Regions from separate parts of the Bradyrhizobium prioriisuperbiae genome, predicted to be linked through region 2. Evidence: predicted binding sites of a transcription regulator. Region 2 holds the regulator's gene; the other holds the start of a gene.
The links. The regulator PhoB, encoded in region 2, activates phosphate uptake and scavenging genes when phosphate is short. The targets are predictions, from matches to a motif close to TGTCATNNANCTGTCAT.

Region 1 (3,956 bases), 1.5 Mb from region 2:
CTTCGTTCAAGATGGACGGCAAGGCGCCGCGCTCGGTCATCGTGATGGCGGTCGACGAGATCTATTTCCAGTGCGCACGCGCCATCGTCCGTTCCGACCTGTGGAATCCAGACAAGCGGATCGATCCGCCAACCCTGCCGACGCCCGGACAGATTCTCGCGGAGATGAGCGAGAATACCGTCGGCGGCGCCGAGTATGACCGGATCTGGCCGGAGCGGGCACGTCAGACGCTGTGGTAGCGAAGTAAGCGTATCATCCCCACTCCGTCGTTGCCGGGCTTGACCCGGCAATCCAGCTTTTCTTCAACAAAACCACCATGCGACTTAAGCGCTTAAGCTGGATCACCGGGTCAAGCCCGGTGATGACGCTGAATGTGGTGAATCGCCTTCCGCTATTCGACCCAAAGTGCGCCTCCTCACCATGAGGGTCGATCTTAATACCCATTCTCCCGGTGCACGTCGTGCACCACGATGCCCATTCCCTGCTCCGGCATGGCCAACCAGTCGCGGCGCTGCAGGGTCCGGCGGGTGTCCTCGAGGCCGCTTTGCCAGTGCTCACGCATCGAGGTCGCGGAGAACTCGTGGTCCTTGGCGTGACCTTCATAGGCCTTCTGCTGATAGATCATCTGCAGAATGGTGATCTCGGGAAGATCCGCGAGGCTGTCGCGCATCGCGCGCTCGTGGTCGCTCAACTGGTCTGCGGGAATCTTGAGCAGCGCCTTGTAGAGATCGCTCTTCAGGTTGTTGGCGCGGCGGTAGATGTCGGTGTTGTGGCGGGTGCGCGAGGAATAGACGATATCCTTGTGTCTCGCCATCACCTCCTGGATATCGCGCGGCAACACGCCTCGCGCACTGAACAGGTCGACCTGAAACACCAGCGAGTTCTTCTTGTCGTCTTGGTCCAGCAGATGCTGCAGCGGCGTGTTGGACACGATGCCGCCATCCCAGAAATGATCGGTGCCGATTTCCACCATCGGCAGCGCCGGCGGCAGTGCGCCGCTCGCCATCACGTGCTCGGGTTCGATGACCTCTTTCTTGTTGTCGAAGTACAGGAAGTTGCCGGTCAGCACGTTCACGGCGCCGACGGCAAAATGGATCGGACGCGCGTTGATCAGGTCGAAATCGACCAACTCCAGCAGCGTCTCTCGTAATGGGGTGGTGTCGTAGTAGCTGGTCGCGGTTTTCGCGCCGGCTGCGGCGAACCATGGGTTGACGTCGTGCGGCTTGAAAAAGCCCGGCTGTCCCAGTGTGGTCGTCAGATACGAGCTGGCGAGATTTCGTGCCTTTCGAAAGATGTCGCCATCCGGTGTGTAATGCCAGACTTTCCGGCTGGTGATGCGCTCCCAAAAGGTCTGCAGCCGTTCCAGGCGCCTCTCCGGCGGATTTCCTGCGATGATGGCGGAGTTGATGGCGCCGATCGAGACGCCGCAAACCCAATCCGGCTCCATGCCGTTTTCATGCAGCGCCTGGTAAACGCCGGCCTGATAGGCCCCCAGCGCGCCGCCGCCTTGCAGGACCAGCGCGACGCGGTGGCAGCGCTCGGGCCGCCAGCCGCTGGACACCGATGTATTTGTAAATGGCGTTCGCGCGTCCATGATCTCAGCCTCTCTGGTGGTGTTCTGGAATTGCAATTTCCTCCTAGCATTCCGGGCAGCCGTGACGCCGTCGTGACAATCCGGGGTGGACTCCGCATATGGCTAACAGTCACTGGCTTTTCTTGCGAACTGCTGTCGGGGCGGGACGAGCAGGTTTCGGATCGCTCTGTCACAGCGTTGAGCAAAAACCCTCACATTGATGTCAACTGGGGACGCTAGGTGAAAATCAGCACCGTGCCATCTGTCGATGGCGGCCGGACGGTCCACAGGGAGATTGCTCCGATGCGCAAGGAAGACGTTCTCAGGCTTCCCTCCATGCCGGCCGCTGGTCCAAGTTATCCGGCGGGACCCTATCGTTTCATCAATCGCGAGTTTCTGGTCATCACCTATGAGACCGATCCCGAGCTGATCCGCGCCGGTTTGCCCGAGCCGCTGGAGCTGGTGGACCAGCCGATCGTCCATTATGAATGGATCAAGATGCCTGACAGCTCCGGCTTCGGCAGCTACACCGAATCCGGCCTGGTGATCCCGGCGCGGCTGAACGGCGAAGAGGTGAATTTCGTTTCGCAGATGTATCTGGACGATGATCCGCCGATCGCAGCGGGCCGCGAGATCTGGGGCTTTCCAAAAAAATATGCCCACCCCAAGCTCGAGGTGGTGAAGGACACGCTGACCGGTACCCTGGAATACGCCGGGACCCAGGTGGCCGTCGGCACCATGGGCTACAAGCACGAAGCCATGACCGGCAACGGTGACCAGACCCGCGCGATGCTGGCGAAGACCCAGGTCAACCTGAAGTTGATCCCGGGGGTCGATGGCCGCGCTGAGGTGTGTCAGCTGGTGGCGATCAACCTGACCAATATCGTGGTGAAGGGCTCCTGGAGCGGGCCGGGCCGGCTGCATCTCGTGCCCCATGTCAATGCGCCGGTGGCCGACTTTCCGGTGCGGCGGATCATCGGGGCGCGGCATTTCATGGCCGACCTGACCTTGCCTTACGGCCGCGTAGTCTATGACTACAACAAGCAGGCGGACGATCTGGCGGAAGCTGCGGAGTAAGGACCGGCTGTTTGGTCGATCCTGACATCACACTGTAACAAACTCGTCATTTGATCGGCTCGGCGGGCGCGGATTGCCCGCGGGCCGCACGAGCTGTCGTGACGGAATTGCTGACGGACATTTTTGAGTTTTTTGCGGGTATTGGGGGCGTTCCATGCAGGCTGACATCTCGGTGGCGCGTGTGCCCGGTGTCGAGAACCCGGTTCAGTCGGGAGGCTCAGCGGCGGTGATCCCCGGGCTGGTCTGGGCTTTCCGGGTCCATTCAGACGGCAGCTCGGAGACGTTGGCGATCGACCAGCCGATCGAACTCGATCATGACGGCCTGATCTGGCTGCACTTCAACCTGACCGATGCCCGCGCCGTGCAGTGGCTGGCCAATGCAAAGCTGGCCGCGCCACCCCAGGCGCAGGCCCTGCTGTTGTCGAAAGACACCTATCAGCAATTGCATGCAGTCGATGATACCATCTACGGTGTGATGTCGGACCTGATGCGGGACATCGATGCGGCGACCGACGATACGGGGTACCTGCGTTTTGTCATGACCGAGCGGGCGCTGATCAGCGGCCGGCATCATGCGCTCTCCGCATGCGATGCCACGCGTCGTGCGCTGGAAAGCGGACATCGCGTTGCGAATGCCGCGGCGCTGCTGGAAACCATTGTCGAGAATGTCGCCGACACGATGGACCAGGTCGCCGAGCGGGTCGCGCGGGCGCTGGACGCCGTCGAGGAAAGCATTCTCTCCGACGAGTCGGTCGACCAGCGCCAGGGGCTCGGCCGGTTGCGGCGGACCTGCGTGCGTTTGCATCGGCAGCTGTCAGGCCTGCGCGCGGTGTTTCACCGGCTGGAACAGCAGAACATCAAGGAGTTGAAGCCGGGGTTGCAGTTGCGCGCCGGCAAACTTGCCCAGCGTCTCGACAGCCTCGATCACCGCGTGGTCGAGATGCGCGAACGCAGCCGCCTGCTGCAGGAAGAACTGCATCTCAAGATCGAGGAGCAGGGCAACGACAGCCTGCGCGTGCTGTCGATCCTGACGGCGCTGCTGCTGCCGCCGACCCTGATCACTGGCATCTTTGGCATGAACACCAAGGGCCTGCCGCTGACCGACGTGGAAAGCGGTTTCATGTGGGCAGCGGTCTTGATCGTGGTGTCATCGGTCGCGGCCTTTCTCATCATGAAACGTGCCGGTGTCATCAGATAGTGTGAGTTGTCGTGACCGGCCGATCGATCAAATTTTCCGTCGCGGCAGCGTTGTTGCGATGTGTTCTTGTCCTTCTCGTTGCGGCACCGCTGTCGTCGGCGCTTGCGG
Region 2 (3,956 bases):
CCGGTAACGCTCCGGCTTGCCCTTCGCCGCCTGATATTTGCGGGTGACCTTGATGACCGCTTCCATCGCCTCCGCGCCGGAATTGGCGAAGAAGACGACGTCGGCAAAACTCGCCTCGCAGAGGCGCGCGGCAACCTTCTCGCCGTCCGGGCTCTTGAACAGGTTCGACATGTGCCACAGCTTTGTCGCCTGCTCCTGCAGGGCGGCGACAAGATGCGGGTGCGCATGTCCCAGCGCGTTGACCGCAACGCCACTGGTGAAGTCGAGGTAGCGCTCGCCGTCGGTGCCGTGGAGCCAGACGCCCTCACCGCGCTCGAACGCGAGATCCGCCCGTGCGAACACCGGCATGAGATGGGACGACGTGTTGGTGCTCATGGCAACTCTGCTTGCAAACCTGATTGAACTTTCGGGCGGGCCCTGTCGACAGACCACGATGTGACTCCAAACACTCAGGATTTGGATCGGACACCGCGAGATCGGACGATCGATGGACCTACCCCGGAAACAAAACGTGCCGCCTCGTCGGGCAGCACGCGGCAGTTATTCTATTGGCGCGTCCAATACTGTCAACCTGGCTGTCAACACGGCAATGGTACTGAAAAGCCGCAGAAAAAGCCGTTTATCAAATTTCTATTGCAGAACATGTGGACTTGTGATGCCCGACTCTTGCGCGTGAGTCACGGCATATTGTAGCTTCGGGATGGTCGGATACGACATCTCGTGCGGCAGATCTGATCCTTAACGGTCTCGGTAACAGCGTAGACGCCCGGTTGCGACAGGCGCATCCGGCGAGGGCTAAGGGATTCTGCCGGCAGGGATTTTTGAGACACAGACGTCGCCGACGGCCTCGCGGTCGAAAGGCGCGACACGAAGGGAATGGTGCGATGACGGTAATGGGTTGGACCGACGATCGCGTAGAACAGTTGAAAAAACTCTGGGAGGCGGGTCTTTCGGCCAGCCAGATCGCCGCGGAACTCGGCAATATCACCCGGAATGCGGTGATCGGAAAGGTCCACAGGCTCGGCCTGTCGGGCCGCGCCAAGAGTCCGTCCTCGGCTGCCCCGCGTCAGCGCAAGGCGCGGCCGGCCCAGCATATGATGCGGATCGCGCGGCCGATGTCGCGCGGCAATACCGCGCTTGCGCATGCGTTCGAGGTGGAGGCCGAGCCGGATCCGGTGGCCTACGACAACGTGGTTCCGATGAGCCAGCGGCTGTCGCTGCTGGAACTGACGGAAGCGACCTGCCACTGGCCGGTGGGCGATCCCGGCAGCAGTGATTTCTTTTTCTGCGGCGGCAAGGCGCTGGGCGGCCTGCCCTATTGCGCGCATCACTCGCGTGTCGCGTATCAGCCGGCGAGCGATCGCCGCCGTGACCGCCGTCCGTCGGGCAAGTAGTTCGGCAAGTCGCCGCACGCAGCGGCGGATACCTGGAGAAACAAAAAAAACGCCTCATCATCGATGAGGCGTTTTTTGTTTGAGCTGGCGAAGACCTGCGTCAGTCGACTTTGGCGAAGCGGTCGTCGAGTGCATAACCCGCGCCGCGTACGGTGCGGATCGGATCCTGGTCGCGGCCGAAGTTCAAGAGCTTGCGCAGCCGACCGATGTGCACGTCGACGGTTCGCTCGTCGATATAGATATCGCGGCCCCAGACGCCGTCGAGCAACTGCTCGCGGCTGAAGACACGTCCCGGATGCTCCAGGAAAAACTCGAGCAGGCGATACTCGGTCGGACCGAGATCGATCGGCTGGCCGGAGCGGGCGACACGACGCTTGTCGCGATCGAGTTCGATATCGCCGTAGGTCAGCACCGTGGCCAGACGCTCGGGACTCGCGCGGCGCAGCAGGCCCTTCACCCGTGCCAGAAGCTCCGGAACCGAGAACGGCTTGACAATGTAGTCGTCGGCGCCGGTCGCAAGCCCCCTCACCCGTTCGCTTTCCTCGCCGCGCGCGGTCAGCATGATGATCGGCAGTTGCTTGGTCTCGGGACGGGTGCGCAGCCGGCGGCAGAGCTCGATGCCGGACAGACCCGGCAGCATCCAATCCAGCACGATCAGATCGGGAATTCGCTCCTTCAGCCGGGTATCGGCTTCGTCGCCGCGGGCGACTGTCTCAACGTCGTAACCTTCGGCATCGAGATTGTAACGCAGCAGCGTGGTCAACGCTTCTTCGTCTTCGACAACCAGAATGCGGGCGCCCATGTCTTTTCCTTAGTTCAGTTGCCGGAGGCGGTGGCGAATGCAGTCATATCGCCCTTCGGGCGCTGATCCTGCATCTGCTGGCCTTCGACCATATAAAACACCGTTTCGGCGATGTTGGTGGCGTGATCGCCCATCCGCTCGATGTTCTTCGCGCAGAACATCAAATGGATGCAGAAGCTGATGTTGCGGGGATCTTCCATCATGTAGGTGAGCAGTTCGCGAAACAGCGACGTGCAGATCGCGTCGACCTCTTCGTCGCCCTTCCAGACCGCCATCGCAGCCGGCAGATCGTGGGCGGCGTAGGCGTCCAGCACCGACTTGATCTGCGACTGCACCAGGTTGGCCATGTGCTCGAGGCCGCGGATCAGCTTCAGCGGATGGAAATCATTGTCCAGCGCGCTGACACGCTTGCCGATGTTCTTGGCGAGGTCGCCGATCCGCTCGAGATCGGTGGTCACGCGCATCGCGCCGACGATCTCGCGCAAGTCCACGGCCATCGGCTGACGCCGGGCGATGGTGAGAACGGCACGCTCCTCGATGCCGCGCTGCAGCTTGTCGAGCTCGGCATCGGCCGCGACGACCCGCTGGCCCAGCGCAATATCGCGGCGGATCAACGCATCGACCGACTCGACGATCTGCCGCTCGGCGAGGCCGCCCATTTCGGCGACCAGCCGGGTCAGTTCCTGCAAGTCCTGGTCGAAGGCTTTGGCTGTATGTTCGAAGGCCATCATGTTCTCCCGCGCCTATCGCGCCTCAGCCGAACCGGCCGGTGATGTAGTCCTGTGTCCGGCGGTCCGACGGGGTGGTGAAAATCTTGGTCGTCGGACCGAATTCGATCAACTCGCCCAGATACATGAAGGCCGTGAAATCGGAGACACGCGCCGCCTGCTGCATGTTGTGGGTCACGATCACGATCGTATAATCGTCCTTCAGTTCGTCGATCAGTTCCTCGATCTTGGCGGTCGAGATCGGGTCAAGCGCCGAGCATGGCTCGTCGAACAGGATCACCTCCGGCCGCACCGCGACGGTGCGCGCGATGCAGAGCCGCTGCTGCTGGCCGCCCGAGAGGCTGAGGCCGTTATCGTTCAGCTTGTTCTTGACCTCGTCCCACAGCGCCGCCCGGCGCAGGGACTGCTCGACCCGGTTGTCGAGTTCGCTCTTCGACAGCTTTTCGTACAGCCGGATCCCGAAAGCGACATTCTCGTAGATAGACATGGGGAACGGGGTCGGCTTCTGGAAGACCATGCCGATCCGCGCCCGCAGCAAATTGAGGTCCAGCCCCGGCTCCAGGATGTTGGATCCGTCGAACGTGACCTGGCCGCCGGCGCGCTGGTTCGGATAAAGGTCATACATCCGATTGAGGACGCGCAGCAGGGTGGACTTGCCGCAGCCCGACGGTCCGATGAACGCGGTCACCTTGTTCGCATAAAGCGACATGGTGACGCTCTTCAACGCCTTGGCCTCGCCATAGAAGAAGTCGAGATCGCGGATCGCGATCTTGTCCTTGAGAGAAGCGGTGTCGAGCGACGGAGGACTCGCCGACGAGGGGGTCGCTGTGGCCAAATTCATGTCGATTTCCTTGTCCCGGCAAGCGCGCGCGCCGAAATACTGAGTACAAGCACAGAAAGCGTGATGATGAGCGCGCCGGTCCAGGCCAGCTTCTGCCAGTCCGCGTAGGGGCTGAGCGCGAACTGGAAGATAACGACCGGAAGACTCGGCGTCGGTGCATTGAGGTTGATGACGGAGAAGTCGTGACCGAG

Region 1: the regulator PhoB is predicted to act here: its motif matches at 1,656-1,672, upstream of RS897_RS14285 (acetoacetate decarboxylase).

Annotation. Positions count from the first base shown of each region.
Region 1 is NZ_CP135921.1:3,039,966-3,043,921, forward strand. Features, by position in the region: gene RS897_RS14275 (pyridoxamine 5'-phosphate oxidase family protein) at 1-239, shown strand, start outside; gene RS897_RS14280 (patatin-like phospholipase family protein) at 434-1,594, opposite strand; gene RS897_RS14285 (acetoacetate decarboxylase) at 1,877-2,650, shown strand; gene RS897_RS14290 (transporter) at 2,805-3,848, shown strand; gene RS897_RS14295 (carbohydrate porin) at 3,860-3,956, shown strand, end outside.
Region 2 is NZ_CP135921.1:1,491,468-1,495,423, forward strand. Features, by position in the region: gene RS897_RS06975 (aspartate aminotransferase family protein) at 1-375, opposite strand, end outside; gene RS897_RS06980 (GcrA family cell cycle regulator) at 885-1,394, shown strand; gene phoB (phosphate regulon transcriptional regulator PhoB) at 1,495-2,196, opposite strand; gene phoU (phosphate signaling complex protein PhoU) at 2,211-2,924, opposite strand; gene pstB (phosphate ABC transporter ATP-binding protein PstB) at 2,950-3,765, opposite strand; gene pstA (phosphate ABC transporter permease PstA) at 3,762-3,956, opposite strand, start outside.